Regions from separate parts of the Serratia sp. NFX21 genome, predicted to be linked through region 2. Evidence: predicted binding sites of a transcription regulator. Region 2 holds the regulator's gene; the other holds the start of a gene.
What was found. Region 2 encodes LexA, which represses DNA repair genes until DNA is damaged. Its sites were predicted from a motif close to TNCTGTATGTACATACAGNA; they were not measured.
Positions count from the first base shown of each region.

Region 1: rmuC (DNA recombination protein RmuC) is a predicted target of LexA. The motif match lies at 4,540-4,559, and genes of this name have one in related genera.

Region 1 covers NZ_CP183196.1:732,616-739,261, forward strand. The annotation lists gene metE (5-methyltetrahydropteroyltriglutamate--homocysteine S-methyltransferase) at 1-705, shown strand, start outside; gene ACNT1W_RS03410 (dienelactone hydrolase family protein) at 810-1,646, opposite strand; gene udp (uridine phosphorylase) at 2,153-2,914, shown strand; gene ACNT1W_RS03420 (tyrosine-protein phosphatase) at 3,085-3,867, shown strand; gene ACNT1W_RS03425 (DedA family protein) at 3,955-4,485, shown strand; gene rmuC (DNA recombination protein RmuC) at 4,626-6,173, shown strand; gene ubiE (bifunctional demethylmenaquinone methyltransferase/2-methoxy-6-polyprenyl-1,4-benzoquinol methylase UbiE) at 6,253-6,646, shown strand, end outside.
Region 2 covers NZ_CP183196.1:5,177,421-5,184,066, forward strand. The annotation lists gene ACNT1W_RS24235 (RNA polymerase sigma factor) at 24-473, shown strand; gene ACNT1W_RS24240 (anti-sigma factor family protein) at 470-1,228, shown strand; gene zur (zinc uptake transcriptional repressor Zur) at 1,385-1,897, shown strand; gene ACNT1W_RS24250 (CsbD family protein) at 2,006-2,215, opposite strand; gene dinF (MATE family efflux transporter DinF) at 2,500-3,864, opposite strand; gene lexA (transcriptional repressor LexA) at 4,157-4,765, opposite strand; gene ACNT1W_RS24265 (diacylglycerol kinase) at 4,887-5,255, opposite strand; gene plsB (glycerol-3-phosphate 1-O-acyltransferase PlsB) at 5,405-6,646, shown strand, end outside.

The DNA of each region.
Region 1 (6,646 bases), 800 kb from region 2:
ATCATCGGCGATATCAGCCGACCGGAAGCCATCACCGTAGAGTGGGCGAAGTATGCCCAGTCGCTGACCGACAAGCCGGTGAAGGGCATGTTGACCGGTCCGGTAACCATTCTTTGCTGGTCATTCCCGCGTGAAGACGTGACCCGTGAAGTGATTGCCAAACAAATCGCCCTGGCGCTGCGTGATGAAGTGGAAGATCTGGAAAAAGCCGGCATTGGCATCATCCAGATTGACGAACCGGCACTGCGTGAAGGTCTGCCGCTGCGTCAATCCGACTGGGCTGCCTACCTGAATTGGGCGGTGGACGCGTTCAAATTGAATGCCGCCGTGGCGCAGGATGATACTCAGATCCACACCCACATGTGTTACTGCGAGTTCAATGACATCATGGATTCGATTGCGGCGCTGGATGCTGACGTGATCACCATCGAAACCTCGCGTTCCGATATGGATTTGCTGGAAGCCTTTAAAGAGTTCGAATATCCGAACGAAATCGGTCCGGGCGTGTATGACATCCACTCGCCAAACGTGCCAAGCGTGGAATGGATCGAAGCGCTGCTGCGTAAAGCCGCGCAGAACATCCCGGCAGAACGCCTGTGGGTTAACCCGGACTGCGGCCTGAAAACCCGTGGCTGGCCGGAAACCCGTCAGTCGCTGGCCAACATGGTGCTGGCTGCACAGCGCCTGCGCGAGCAGCAGGCCTGATTGTCGCCGTGGTGCAATGATGTTTTGATCTGGCAATCTGGGCGCTTCGGCGCCCTTTTTTATGTCGCAAGCGGCTGTCTGGTCAGGCAGCCGTGAGGTGAGGTTTACTTAACGCCCGGAACGCCATGTTGGGTGAACCATGCCAGCATGCGTTGCCAACCGTCGGCGGCCGCTTCGGCATCATAGCTTGGCCGGTAGTCGGCATTGAAGGCATGGCCGACGTCAGGATAGACCACGATCTCGGCATCGGCGTTGGCCGCACGCAGCGCCTGACGCATGCTTTCCACCGTATCCAGCGTGATACCTGTGTCTTGCCCGCCATATAATCCCAGCACCGGCGCAGAGAGTTGGGTAGCGACATCGATCGGATGTTTTGGCGAGTTCAGCGTTTTTTCGCCCACCAGTTTGCCGTACCAGGCGACGGCCGCTTTCAACTGCGGATTATGTGCCGCATACAGCCAGCTAATACGCCCGCCCCAGCAGAAACCGGTAATCGCCAGCTTGCCGGCATCGCCACCGTGGCGCGTGGCCCAATGAGCGGCATGATCCAGATCCGCCAGCACCTGACGATCCGGCACTTTGGTCACCAGCTTTTGGAACAGTTCGCCGATGTCGGTGTAATCCCGGGCATCCCCCTGACGGAAATACAGTTCCGGTGCTATCGCCAGATAGCCCTGTTTGGCCAGGCGACGACACACGTCCTGAATGTGCTCATGCACGCCAAAAATCTCTTGTACCACCAGCACCACCGGGAAGGGGCCGCTGCTATCGGCAGGTTTGGCGATATAGGCCGGCAGATTGTCACCCTGTGAAGGAATGGTGGTTTCCCCGGCATGAATGCCTTGTTCGTCGGTGATAATGGTTGAAGCAGCCAAGGGTGTAACGGCCGGGGTGAATCCCCCCTGGGCCTGTTTTAATGTCATCACTTGATCGGTTTTCATTGCGGTCTCCGTGCAATCGAGAAAAGCGCTGAGATTAACTATAGGAAAGATTACCCGTTATTGGCACCGGGTGGAGCATTTTCGGCCAAGTCTGTAAAAAACGAATAATTATCTGGCTTTAGCGCGTTTTTGTTGCCTTTTTATCATGCTATTACGCATGTTGACCTGCATTAATACCATAAGGTGCGTTAGCTCCCTTTATTGTGGCTAAGTCACCGATAAAATAAGGTTATTTTCTGTGGCGGTGTCAATAGTTTCATCAGGAAATCAGCTCTGCGCTCAGGAGACAGGGTGAAAAACGGCGCTGCATTTTGTCGACTAGACTTGGGGCATCTGAGACAACCATTCCAGCTTCTGGTGTGTTTTTGTGACTTTAGTCACAAAAGTTATGTAGATTGCATTCTGTTTCTTTATTCATAGTGATGGTTGTCACGAAATTGAATGGCAATTTTCAGTAGAGTACTTTTTTGTTCCTCCCAATAAACATGATCCATGAGGAGTCTCGCATGTCCCAATCTGACGTTTTTCATCTCGGCCTCACTAAAAAAGATTTACAAGGGGCCCAGCTTGCCATCGTTCCTGGCGATCCACAGCGCGTAGAGAAAATTGCCAAGCTGATGGAAAATCCGGTGCATCTGGCTTCCCATCGTGAATTTACCTCCTGGCGCGCAGAGCTGGACGGCAAGGCGGTGATCGTCTGCTCTACCGGCATTGGTGGCCCGTCTACCTCTATCGCCGTTGAAGAACTGGCGCAATTGGGTATCCGTACCTTCCTGCGTATCGGCACCACCGGTGCGATCCAGTCGAACATCAATGTCGGCGATGTTCTGGTCACCACCGCCGCGGTTCGTCTCGACGGTGCCAGCCTGCACTTCGCACCGATGGAGTTCCCGGCCGTGGCCGACTTTGCCTGTACCACGGCACTGGTCGAAGCCGCCAAGGCTGCCGGCGCCACCACGCACATTGGCGTGACCGCGTCTTCTGATACCTTCTACCCTGGCCAGGAACGTTACGATACCTTCTCCGGCCGCGTCGTCAGCCGCTTCAAAGGCTCGATGGAAGAATGGCAGTCGATGGGCGTGATGAACTATGAAATGGAATCCGCTACCTTGCTGACCATGTGTGCCAGCCAGGGCCTGCGTGCCGGTATGGTTGCCGGTGTGATTGTTAACCGCACCCAGCAGGAAATCCCGAACGCAGAAACCATGAAAAACACCGAAAGCAAAGCGGTGCAGATCGTGGTTGATGCGGCGCGCCGCCTGCTGTAATTACCTCGCAGTTCAACGGGTCGCCGACGCGGCCCGTTTCTCCATTCGGCCGTAATCTGTTACGGTTAACCTCATCAGCGCCATCTTTCTGGCCGCCTCTTTACCCGTTGAGCCCGGTTTTTCCGCTGCTCTCAGGTTGCGTTTTTCAGACAATAACCACGAGGACGTCTATGACTGCCCAGATCCTGCTTCATCCTTCATTGGCGCCGCTTGATGGCGGCATTAACTTTCGCGATCTTGGCGGCAATAGCGTCGCCGATGGCCGCCGTATCAAGCGTGGTCTGCTGTTCCGCTCAGGCTCGCTGGAGCGTCTGACCGAAGACGACTGCACCTTCCTGGCCGGTGTGCCGGTGCGTTCGGTGCTGGATTACCGTGACGCCGATGAAGTTCAGGCCAAGCCTGATGTCCTGTGGAACGGCGCCGATTATCATCATTTCCCGGCCAATCCGTTGAGCAATGAGGTGAATGCCAACCTGGAAAAACTGACCAGCGAAACGCTGGCCGGTTTCGACGCACAGGCCTTTATGCTGGAACTTTACCGTCGACTGCCTTTCGGTAATGCGGCGTATAAGCAGTTGGCCCAATTGCTGAGCAATGTCGATAACGGTGCCATCGTCCAGCACTGCGCGGTAGGCAAGGATCGTACCGGGGTCGGTTCGGCGCTGGTGTTGTTTGCGCTGGGGGCAGATGAAGCGACGGTAGTGGAAGATTACCTGCTGACCGAAACCACGCTGGCGACCTTCCGCGAACAGATGCTGGATCAACTGTCGATTCGCCTTAACGCTTCGGCACTGGGGCAATTTGCCTATGTGCTCAGCGCCCGTGAAGAATTCCTGATGACCGCCCTGAACTGCATCCGTGACCAATATGGTTCAACCGATCGCTGGCTGGAGGCCGAGTACGGACTGGGCCAAAACCAGCGTGAAGCACTGCAGGCGTTCTACCTCGAGTAAACTGCACGGGTGTTTAGCCGGGGTTTAATCGGCCCCGGCCGGCATTGCGTATCCTTGGGGCCATAAATCCCGCATCAGGAGCCCATATTGAGCCTCAATGACATTATCCACTGGGTCAGCGACACCGTGCGGCAGCATGAAGCCTGGGCCATCCCGATTATCTTCTTCCTGGCGTTCGGCGAATCGCTGGCGTTCCTGTCGCTGCTGTTGCCGGCCACGGTGATTCTGCTGGCGCTGGGAGCCTTGATAGGCGAAAGCGGCATTGCATTCTGGCCTATCTGGGCCGCCGCCGCTGCCGGGGCCTTTTTCGGCGACTGGCTCTCTTACTGGATTGGCTATCACTATCAAGACCGGGTGGCGCATATGTGGCCCCTTTCCCGCAATCCACAGCTACTCACGCGTGGCCATGCGTTTTTTGAACGCTGGGGAGTACTGGGCATTTTCATTGGTCGCTTCTTCGGCCCGTTGCGTGCCGTGGTGCCTTTGGTTGGTGGCATTTGCGGTATGCCCCAGCGTTATTTCCAGGTGGCGAATATCACGTCGGCGATGATCTGGGCGTTTGGCATTCTCGCGCCGGGGGCGTTTGGCATCAAGTGGTTAAGCCAGTGGTTTGGCTAGTTCTGGTCTGACTTGCGTAGCGTTTCGCAATTTTGCGCCGTTGGGGCAAAAACAGACTGGACATCCATACAGCATCCCCTTAACGTGACGGGCAACAGGCGCATAAAACGCCGGAACGGTCAGGTGTAACAGGAGGCAGGGTGGATACCAGTTTGGTTTACGGTATGGGCGGGGTGGCAATTGGCCTGCTGTTGGGGTGGCTAATTGCCAGTTTGCGTGTGCAGCAGACGCAGGCACAGCATGAAACCGAGCAACGGCTGTTGGAACAATCGCTACAGCAGGCGCAGCAGGAAACAGCAGCCCGGCAAGAAACGCTGCAGCGTAATGAACAACAAATGCGACAGACCGATCTGGAACTGCGCAATTTGCACAGCCAGCTGGCTGCCGGGCACGAAAAACTTCAACAGCTCAATCACTGGCGCAACGAATGCGAGTTGCTGAATCAGGAACTGCGCGCCCAGCGTGAGGTTAACAGCGCTCAGGAGGCCGAGCTGCGTGAGGTGACTATCCGCCTGGAAGAGACCCGTATGGCGGCAGAAGAGAAACAGCGTCTGCTGATTAACAGCGAGCAGCGCCTCACCACCCAATTTGAAAATTTGGCTAACCGCATTTTTGAACACAGCGGGCGCAAGGTTGACGAGCAGAATAAGCAAAGCCTGGACCGCCTGTTACTGCCGCTGCGTGAGCAACTCGATGGTTTCCGCCGCCAGGTACAGGATAGTTTTGGCCAGGAAGCGCGTGAACGCCATACGCTGACCCACGAAATACGTAACCTGCAGCAGCTCAATGCACAAATGGCACGCGAGGCGATTAACCTCACCAAGGCCCTGAAAGGGGATAACAAAACTCAGGGTAACTGGGGTGAGGTGGTGTTAAGTCGGGTACTGGAAGCCTCCGGCCTGCGCGAAGGACACGAATACGAAACCCAGGTCAATGTGCGGCTGGATCATCAGAGCCGTATGCAGCCCGACGTTATCGTTCGTTTACCGCAGGGTAAGGACGTGGTCATCGATGCGAAAATGTCGCTGGTGGCCTACGAACGTTACTTCAACAGTGAAGATGAAGTGGAACGCGAGGCGGCGCTGAGTGAGCATATTGGCTCGCTGCGTGGCCATATCCGCCTGTTGGGACGCAAGGATTACCAGCAGTTGCCCGGCCTGCGTTCGCTGGACTACGTACTGATGTTTATTCCGGTCGAGCCGGCTTTCCTGCTGGCCATCGACCGTGAGCCGGAGCTGATCAGCGAAGCGCTCAAACACAACATCATGCTGGTCAGCCCGACTACCTTGCTGGTGGCGTTGCGCACCATCACCAATCTTTGGCGCTATGAGCATCAGAGCCAGAATGCCCAACGCATTGCCGACAGAGCGGCGCGGTTGTATGACAAAATGCGGCTGTTTGTTGACGATATGTCGGCGCTGGGGCAGAGCCTGGACAAGGCCCAGGGGAGTTATCGCCAGGCGATGAATAAACTGAGCGAAGGCCGTGGTAATCTTATCGGCCAGACCGAGGGGTTCCGCGCTTTGGGGGTTGAGGTGAAAAGGCCGATTAACCCGCTGCTGGCTCAGCAGGCCAGTGCGCAGCATGATGAAGAATGCGAGGCGACGGGCTTTGATGAAGTTGACGCGTTGCCCGGGGCGGAAGACGACGACTCCGCAGAGGAACCCCGCTCCGCATCGCAGGCATGACAGCGGCTGCGAGGTGGGGTATTGCGTAGGGTTCTGGTACACTCATCCACACTAAATTGACTGAATAGCAGGCAGGACAATGGCAGATCAACCGCAGGAAACCACCGACTTCGGTTTTCGCACCGTAGCTAGAGACGAGAAGCAGGCCATGGTGGCAGATGTTTTTCATTCGGTAGCTGCAAAGTATGACGTGATGAACGACCTGATGTCGTTTGGTATCCACCGTATCTGGAAGCGTTTTACCATTGACTGCAGCGGCGTTCGCCGTGGGCAGCGGGTGTTGGATCTGGCCGGTGGTACCGGTGACCTGGCCGCCAAGTTCTCCCGCATGGTCGGTGAGCAGGGGCAGGTGGTACTGGCGGACATTAACGATTCCATGCTGAAGATGGGGCGCGAGAAGCTGCGCGACCGCGGCATTATCGGTAACGTCAACTATGTGCAGGCCAATGCCGAAGCGCTGCCGTTCCCGGATA
Region 2 (6,646 bases):
CCCGCCTGTGGCGCTATGGTCTGGTGCTTTCCCACCGGCGGGACGTTGCCGACGATTTGGTTCAAGCCACCTGCGTGCGGGCGCTGGAACGCGCCGCACAGTTTGCCGTGGGCACGCGGATGGACCGCTGGTTGTTTGCGATCCTTCATTCTATCTGGCTTAACGAGACCCGCGCCCAGCATATCCGCCAGGGGCAGGGTTTTGTCGACGTCGAAGAACTGGCAGGGTCGGAAAACAGTGAAGAGCCGATTTGGGCCAATGAGGTGATGCAGCGGGTTAACCGGCTGCCGGAGGCGCAGCGCAATACGCTGTTTCTGGTCTATGTGGAGGAGCTGTCTTACCGTGAGGCAGCCGAGGTGCTTGGCGTGCCCATCGGCACCATCATGAGCCGTCTGGCGGCGGCACGCCTGAGATTGGCAAATGACTGCATGCTGCAGACCCGTTCACCCCAGGCAAAAGGAGAACAATCATGAGCTCAACCTACGCTGCGGATGAACTGCTGGTCGCCTACCTGGACAATCAATTGGACCCACGGCAGCGCCAACTTCTGGAACAGCGCCTGATCGATGAACCCGCGCTGGCCGAACGTTTGTCGTTATTGGCACGCAGCACCCTGCCTTTTAAGCAGGCATTTGCTCCATTGCTTGATGAGGCGCCGGTACAACGTCTGCGCGCCGCAGGCCCCCTTACCGCCCCAGTGCCGCAGCGCGGTATCAGTCGGCGTAGCCTGATCGCCGCCGCGGTTGGTTTTCTGGCACTCGGCATCGCAGGCGATCGCGCCTATTTACAGTTCAGCCAGCCAGAAGACAACTGGCGCGGTTTGGTCGCCCAGTATATGGCACTGTACACGCCGGAAACGCTGGCAGGCTTCGATGACACGCCTACACAGATTGCCCATCAGCTACAGCAAACCGGCGATCGGCTGGGCATCGCACTCTCGCTACCGAAGTTAATGTTGAGCGGCGCCGAGCTGAAAAGCGCTCGCGTGCTGGCTTACGACGATCGGCGTATCGCTCAATTAACCTGGCTGGATGCTCAATTCGGTGCGCTGGCACTGTGTATTGTTCAGCAACCGGGCAAGTCTCAGTCCGCCCAAAGCGAGCGCCGCCAGGGAATGAACGTGGTCTACTGGGCCGATGGCCGTCATGGTTTTATGCTGATTGGGCATAACCCTGCGCCAGAAATGGCCGCGTTGGCAGAGCGCTTGCAGCACTCACTTGCCAGCTAAGACGCCACTTCAAGTGTGAACATCGTCACACTGGTGACGAACGGTAGGTGGTAAACCAGCCGATTAGTGCGCCATATCAGAGGAAAAGGGGCCGACTCTCGGCGATTTGACTGAAGCATGGTAAAATCGGCTTTTTTACGTACCGGGAAATTTGCCATGAACTCAAGCACCCAGGAAAAGCTGCTGGCGCAGGCTGAACAACTCTGTCAGCAACGCAATGTGCGTCTGACACCGCAGCGGCTGGAAGTGTTACGCCTGATGGCACAGCAGCCCGGTGCCATCAGCGCTTACGACCTGCTCGATCTGCTGCGCGTCGCCGAACCCCAGGCCAAACCACCGACGGTGTACCGTGCTCTGGATTTTCTGCTGGAACAAGGCTTCATTCACCGGGTGGAATCCGCCAACAGCTACGTGCTGTGCCATCACTTCGAACAGCCGACGCACACTTCCGCGCTGTTTATCTGCGATCGCTGTGGTCAGGTGACTGAACGCACTACCGAAGGGGTCGAAGAGACGTTGCAGAAACTGGCGAAGGAGTCTGGTTTTGTTCTGCGTCATAACGTGGTGGAGGCGCATGGCCTGTGTGCGGGTTGCGTTGAGGTAGAAGCCTGTGACAGCAAGCATGACTGCGGCGAACACGATCACAGCATCGCCATCAAGAAGAAATAGGTTGGGTTTTCAGGTACCTCCCTGTACCTGCAGGCTTGGCGTTAAGGGGATAAAAACGCCGGGCCTTTAAAAGTAGCTTGTGGCCGCAATCCGCTGCGGCCCAGCGCGCTACCAGCGATACTTGTTGTGGTCTTCCCAGGATTTAACTTCTTTCTCGGCCGCCTCTTTCTGGTAGCCATAACGTTCCTGAATTTTACCGACAAGCTGTTCGCGTTTCCCTTCAATAACCGTCAGATCGTCATCGGTCAGCTTGCCCCACTGTTCCTTCACTTTCCCTTTAAACTGCTTCCAGTTACCGTCGGCTTGATCTTTGTTCATAACCTCTCCGTTACCTGTGATTAGTCAGTTTTAAACGCCTGTGGCCGGACTTAACTGAGTAATTATTTCGGTCAATCGACCTAAATAAAAGGGTTGTCAGTTCCAATTTATTCCGCCAACCACATGATTAACTATAGCTACAGATAGCGATAAAAAAGAAAAAGTCAGGATAAAAATTCAAAAAACAAAGATAAATCAGTAAAAACCCCAGAAGAACAGTAGTTAAGCGGAAAGAAGTTCGCTCAAGAAAATGTAACTTAATATAAACAAAAACATAAGAAAAACTAATTATTACTCATTTTTGACTGTGTCGCATCCGCAGTAAACCAGGTCCCTCGCACCCTGTGGCAATGCCAAATCCATCCGAGCGCAAGGCCACGTAGCGAAAGGAACACCGCTAGCGCCAGCCACAATCCATGGTTGCCCAGTACAGGTAGGGTAAACAGCGTCAGCCCATAACCGGCGGCGGCTACTGCCATGCTGTTACGCATTTCTGCGCCGCGGGTGGCGCCAATAAACATGCCGTCCAGCAAATAGCACCATACTCCCACCAACGGCAGCACTACCTGCCACGGCAGATAGTGGCTCGCCAGTGCGCGCAGCTCCGGTAAAGAGGTCAAGGCGGCAATGATTTGCTGCCCAGCAACGGCATAGAGCAGACCAAAGCCCAACGCCACCAGACAGGCCTGCCGGCAAGCCGCACGCCATACTTTACGCAGTTGGCTATCGTCACGGGCGCCATAGGCATGGCCCGAATGAGCCTCTACCGCGTAGGCAAAACCGTCCAGCGCATAAGCGGTGAAGGTCAGCAAATTCATCAGCACCGCATTTACCGCGACCACCTCGCCGCCCAGCCGGGCACCGAAGATGGTCAACGAAGCAAAACACAGTTGTAGCAGCAATGAACGCAGCATAATGTCGCGATTCAACGCCAGCAGACGCCGCAGATTACCGCGCCAGGCTTGGCGCAGCATTGGCACAGAAATGCCGCGTATGCGCATCACGCGCCAGGACAGCCATAATCCCAACAGCAGCGTGGCATATTCAGAGATGGCGGTCGCGGTCGCGGCCCCCTGCACGTTCCAGCCCAGTCCCATCACCAGCCAGATATCCAATACGATATTCAGCAGGTTGCCGACAATCAGCAGGATCACCGGTGCGCGCACGTATTGCACGCCAAGCAACCAACCCAGGATCACCATATTGGCCAGCGCCGCCGGGGCGCTCAGCCAGCGGATCTCGAGGAATAAGCGAGCCTGTTCCAGCACCGCCCCATCGCCACCGACGATTTTTAGCGCCAACTCAATCAGCGGATAGCGCAGCAACACAATAGCCACCCCGGCCAACACCGCCAGCAGCAACGGCTGCATAAAGGCTCGTGCCAGCCCCTGCGGATTTTGTGCCCCCAACGCCTGAGCAGTCAGCCCGGTGGTGCTCATACGCAGAAACAGCAACAGCATAAACAGGAAGCTGGTGGCCATGGAGCCAACCGCTACGCCACCCAGATAGGTCGGGCTGTCGAGGTGGCCGATGACTGCGGTATCTACCAGCCCAAGCAGCGGCACGGTGATATTGGAGAAAATCATGGGCAGCGCAAGGCGCCACAGGGCTTTATCGGTATCGCTGGTGAAGGCAGAAAGCAGGCGCATAGTGAAATGTTCCCGTGTATACCCGTCATCTTTCAAGTTGCAGCGTTGTTATCTGCACTCAGTTATGTGGCCCGTCCATGAGCCACACCCCTTCGGGGCCGCTGCAAACAGCGTTCAAATCTGCTCCCGGCAGATTTGTCACCCCAGTTACTTACCTGAGTAAGCGCCTGGGGATGAGCGAGTTGGCCGCCTAGCTGCAACTTGAAAGCTATAGGGTATATAGTGAATCAGATATGACATCGCCCCAGAACTGGGGCGACTTGAATCAGAGAACGATGTTTGGGCGTGAGGATTAAACCCAGTCGCCATTGCGGATCACACCGACCGCCAGACCTTCAATGGTGAAATTCTGCTGACGCAGATCGACCACAATCGGCTGGAATTCACTGTTTTCCGGCAGCAGCTCAACCACGTTACCGTGTTTTTTCAGGCGCTTGACCGTGACTTCATCTTCGATGCGTGCCACAACCACCTGGCCATTACGCACGTCCTGAGTTTTATGCACCGCCAGCAGATCGCCGTCGAGAATACCGATGTCACGCATCGACATGCCGTTGACCCGCAGCAGGAAATCCGCGCTCGGTTTGAACAGGGATGGATCGACCTTGTAGTGCCCTTCGATATGCTGCTGCGCCAGCAGCGGCTCACCGGCGGCGACACGGCCAATCAGCGGTAAACCCTCTTCATCTTCCATCAGCAGGCGAATGCCGCGCGAAGCGCCGGAGATAATCTCGATAACGCCTTTACGCGCCAGCGCTTTCAGGTGTTCTTCTGCGGCATTTGGCGAACGGAACCCCAGACGCATGGCGATCTCGGCGCGCGTTGGCGGCATGCCAGTGGACGAAATATGATCGCGAATCAGATCATAGACCTCTTGCTGTCTGGTAGTTAGTGCTTTCATTCCGCCCCCTGTTTGTTTATACAGTCTTGCTGTGAGTATATACAGGTAACTGCGGCTTGGGAACCGAAGAGTGAATAAAAATCAGGGATTAGCGACACCTGTCGCAACGCAACGCCGCCACTCAGGCAAAGTGCTGCCACAGCACCGACCCCCAGACAAACAGCGCCAAAATAATCGCCAGCGAGACCGCCGCCGAGCCCATATCCTTTGCCCGACCGGAAAGCTCGTGATGCTCAGTCCCCACGCGGTCGACAATCGCCTCAATCGCGCTGTTCAGGATTTCGACGATCATCACCAACAGCACCGATCCGATCAGTAAAATGCGCGCTACCGCACCCACGTCCAGCCAAATCGCCAGTATGATAGCCAGCACGGTCGCCACCAATTCCTGGCGGAATGCCGCTTCGTGCTGCCAGGCAGCGGAAAAGCCTTTATAAGAGTAGCCGGCGGCTTTAATAATACGGGTCAGGCCGGTTGCTTGGTTTGCCATGTTTTTTAGTGCCTTTAGCAGAGATAAGTCATAATTAAACAGTCTAGGCCAGGAAACTCTCCCGGCTCTCGGTTTTCCAACACCACAGATCTGCTACCCGGTTTCTGGTATGCTTGCGGCGCATTGCTAACAAGAGGCTTCACGTTGTTATGTCAGGTTGGCGTAAAATTTATTATAAACTATTGAATTTACCACTCAAACTGTTGGTAAGAAGTAAGGTTATCCCTTCAGATCCGGTCACGGAGTTAGGGTTGGATCCCTCACGGCCGATTTTGTATGTTTTACCTTATAATTCCAAGGCGGATTTGCTGACGCTGCGCACCCAGTGCCTGGCGCAAGATCTGCCCGACCCCCTCAATCCGCTGGAGATAGACGGCACCGTGCTGCCAAGCCACGTGTTTATTCACGACGGCCCGCGCGTATTCCGCTACTACACGCCGAAAGAAGAGTCGGTAAAACTGTTCCACGACTATCTGGACCTGCACCGCAGCAATCCGGATCTCGACATTCAGATGCTGCCGGTTTCGGTGATGTTTGGCCGCTCTCCGGGGCGCGAAGGTCACGGCACACCGCATCTGCGTCTGCTGAATGGCGTGCAGAAATTCTTCGCCGTGCTGTGGCTCGGCCGCGACAGCTTTGTCCGTTTTTCCAATACCGTTTCGCTGCGCCGCATGGCCACCGAGCACGGTACGGACAAAATCATTGCGCAGAAACTGGCTCGCGTAGCGCGCATGCACTTCTCGCGTCAGCGTCTGGCCGCCGTCGGCCCAAGCCTGCCGGCCCGTCAGGACCTGTTCAACAAGCTGTTGGCGTCCAAGGCGATCGAAAAAGCGGTCGAGGACGAAGCTCGCAGCAAGAAGATTTCCCACGAAAAAGCCCAGCAGAATGCCATTGCGCTGATGGAAGAGATCGCTGCCGACTTCTCTTACGAGACGGTGCGCCTTTCCGATCGCGTGCTGAGCTGGACCTGGAACCGACTGTATCAAGGTATCAACGTCACTAACGCCGAACGCGTGCGTCAGTTGGCGCAGGACGGCCACGAGATTGTTTATGTGCCCTGCCACCGCAGCCACATGGACTACCTTCTGCTGTCCTACGTGCTGTATCACCAGGGCCTGGTGCCGCCGCATATTGCTGCCGGTATCAATCTCAACTTCTGGCCGGCCGGGCCGATCTTCCGTCGCCTGGGCGCTTTCTTTATCCGCCGCACTTTCAAAGGCAACAAGCTGTACTCGACGGTATTCCGTGAATACCTCGGCGAGCTGTTTACCCGCGGTTACTCGGTGGAATACTTTGTTGAAGGTGGCCGTTCCCGTACCGGACGTTTACTGGAGCCGAAGACCGGCACCCTGTCGATGACCATTCAGGCGATGCTGCGCGGCGGTAGCCGT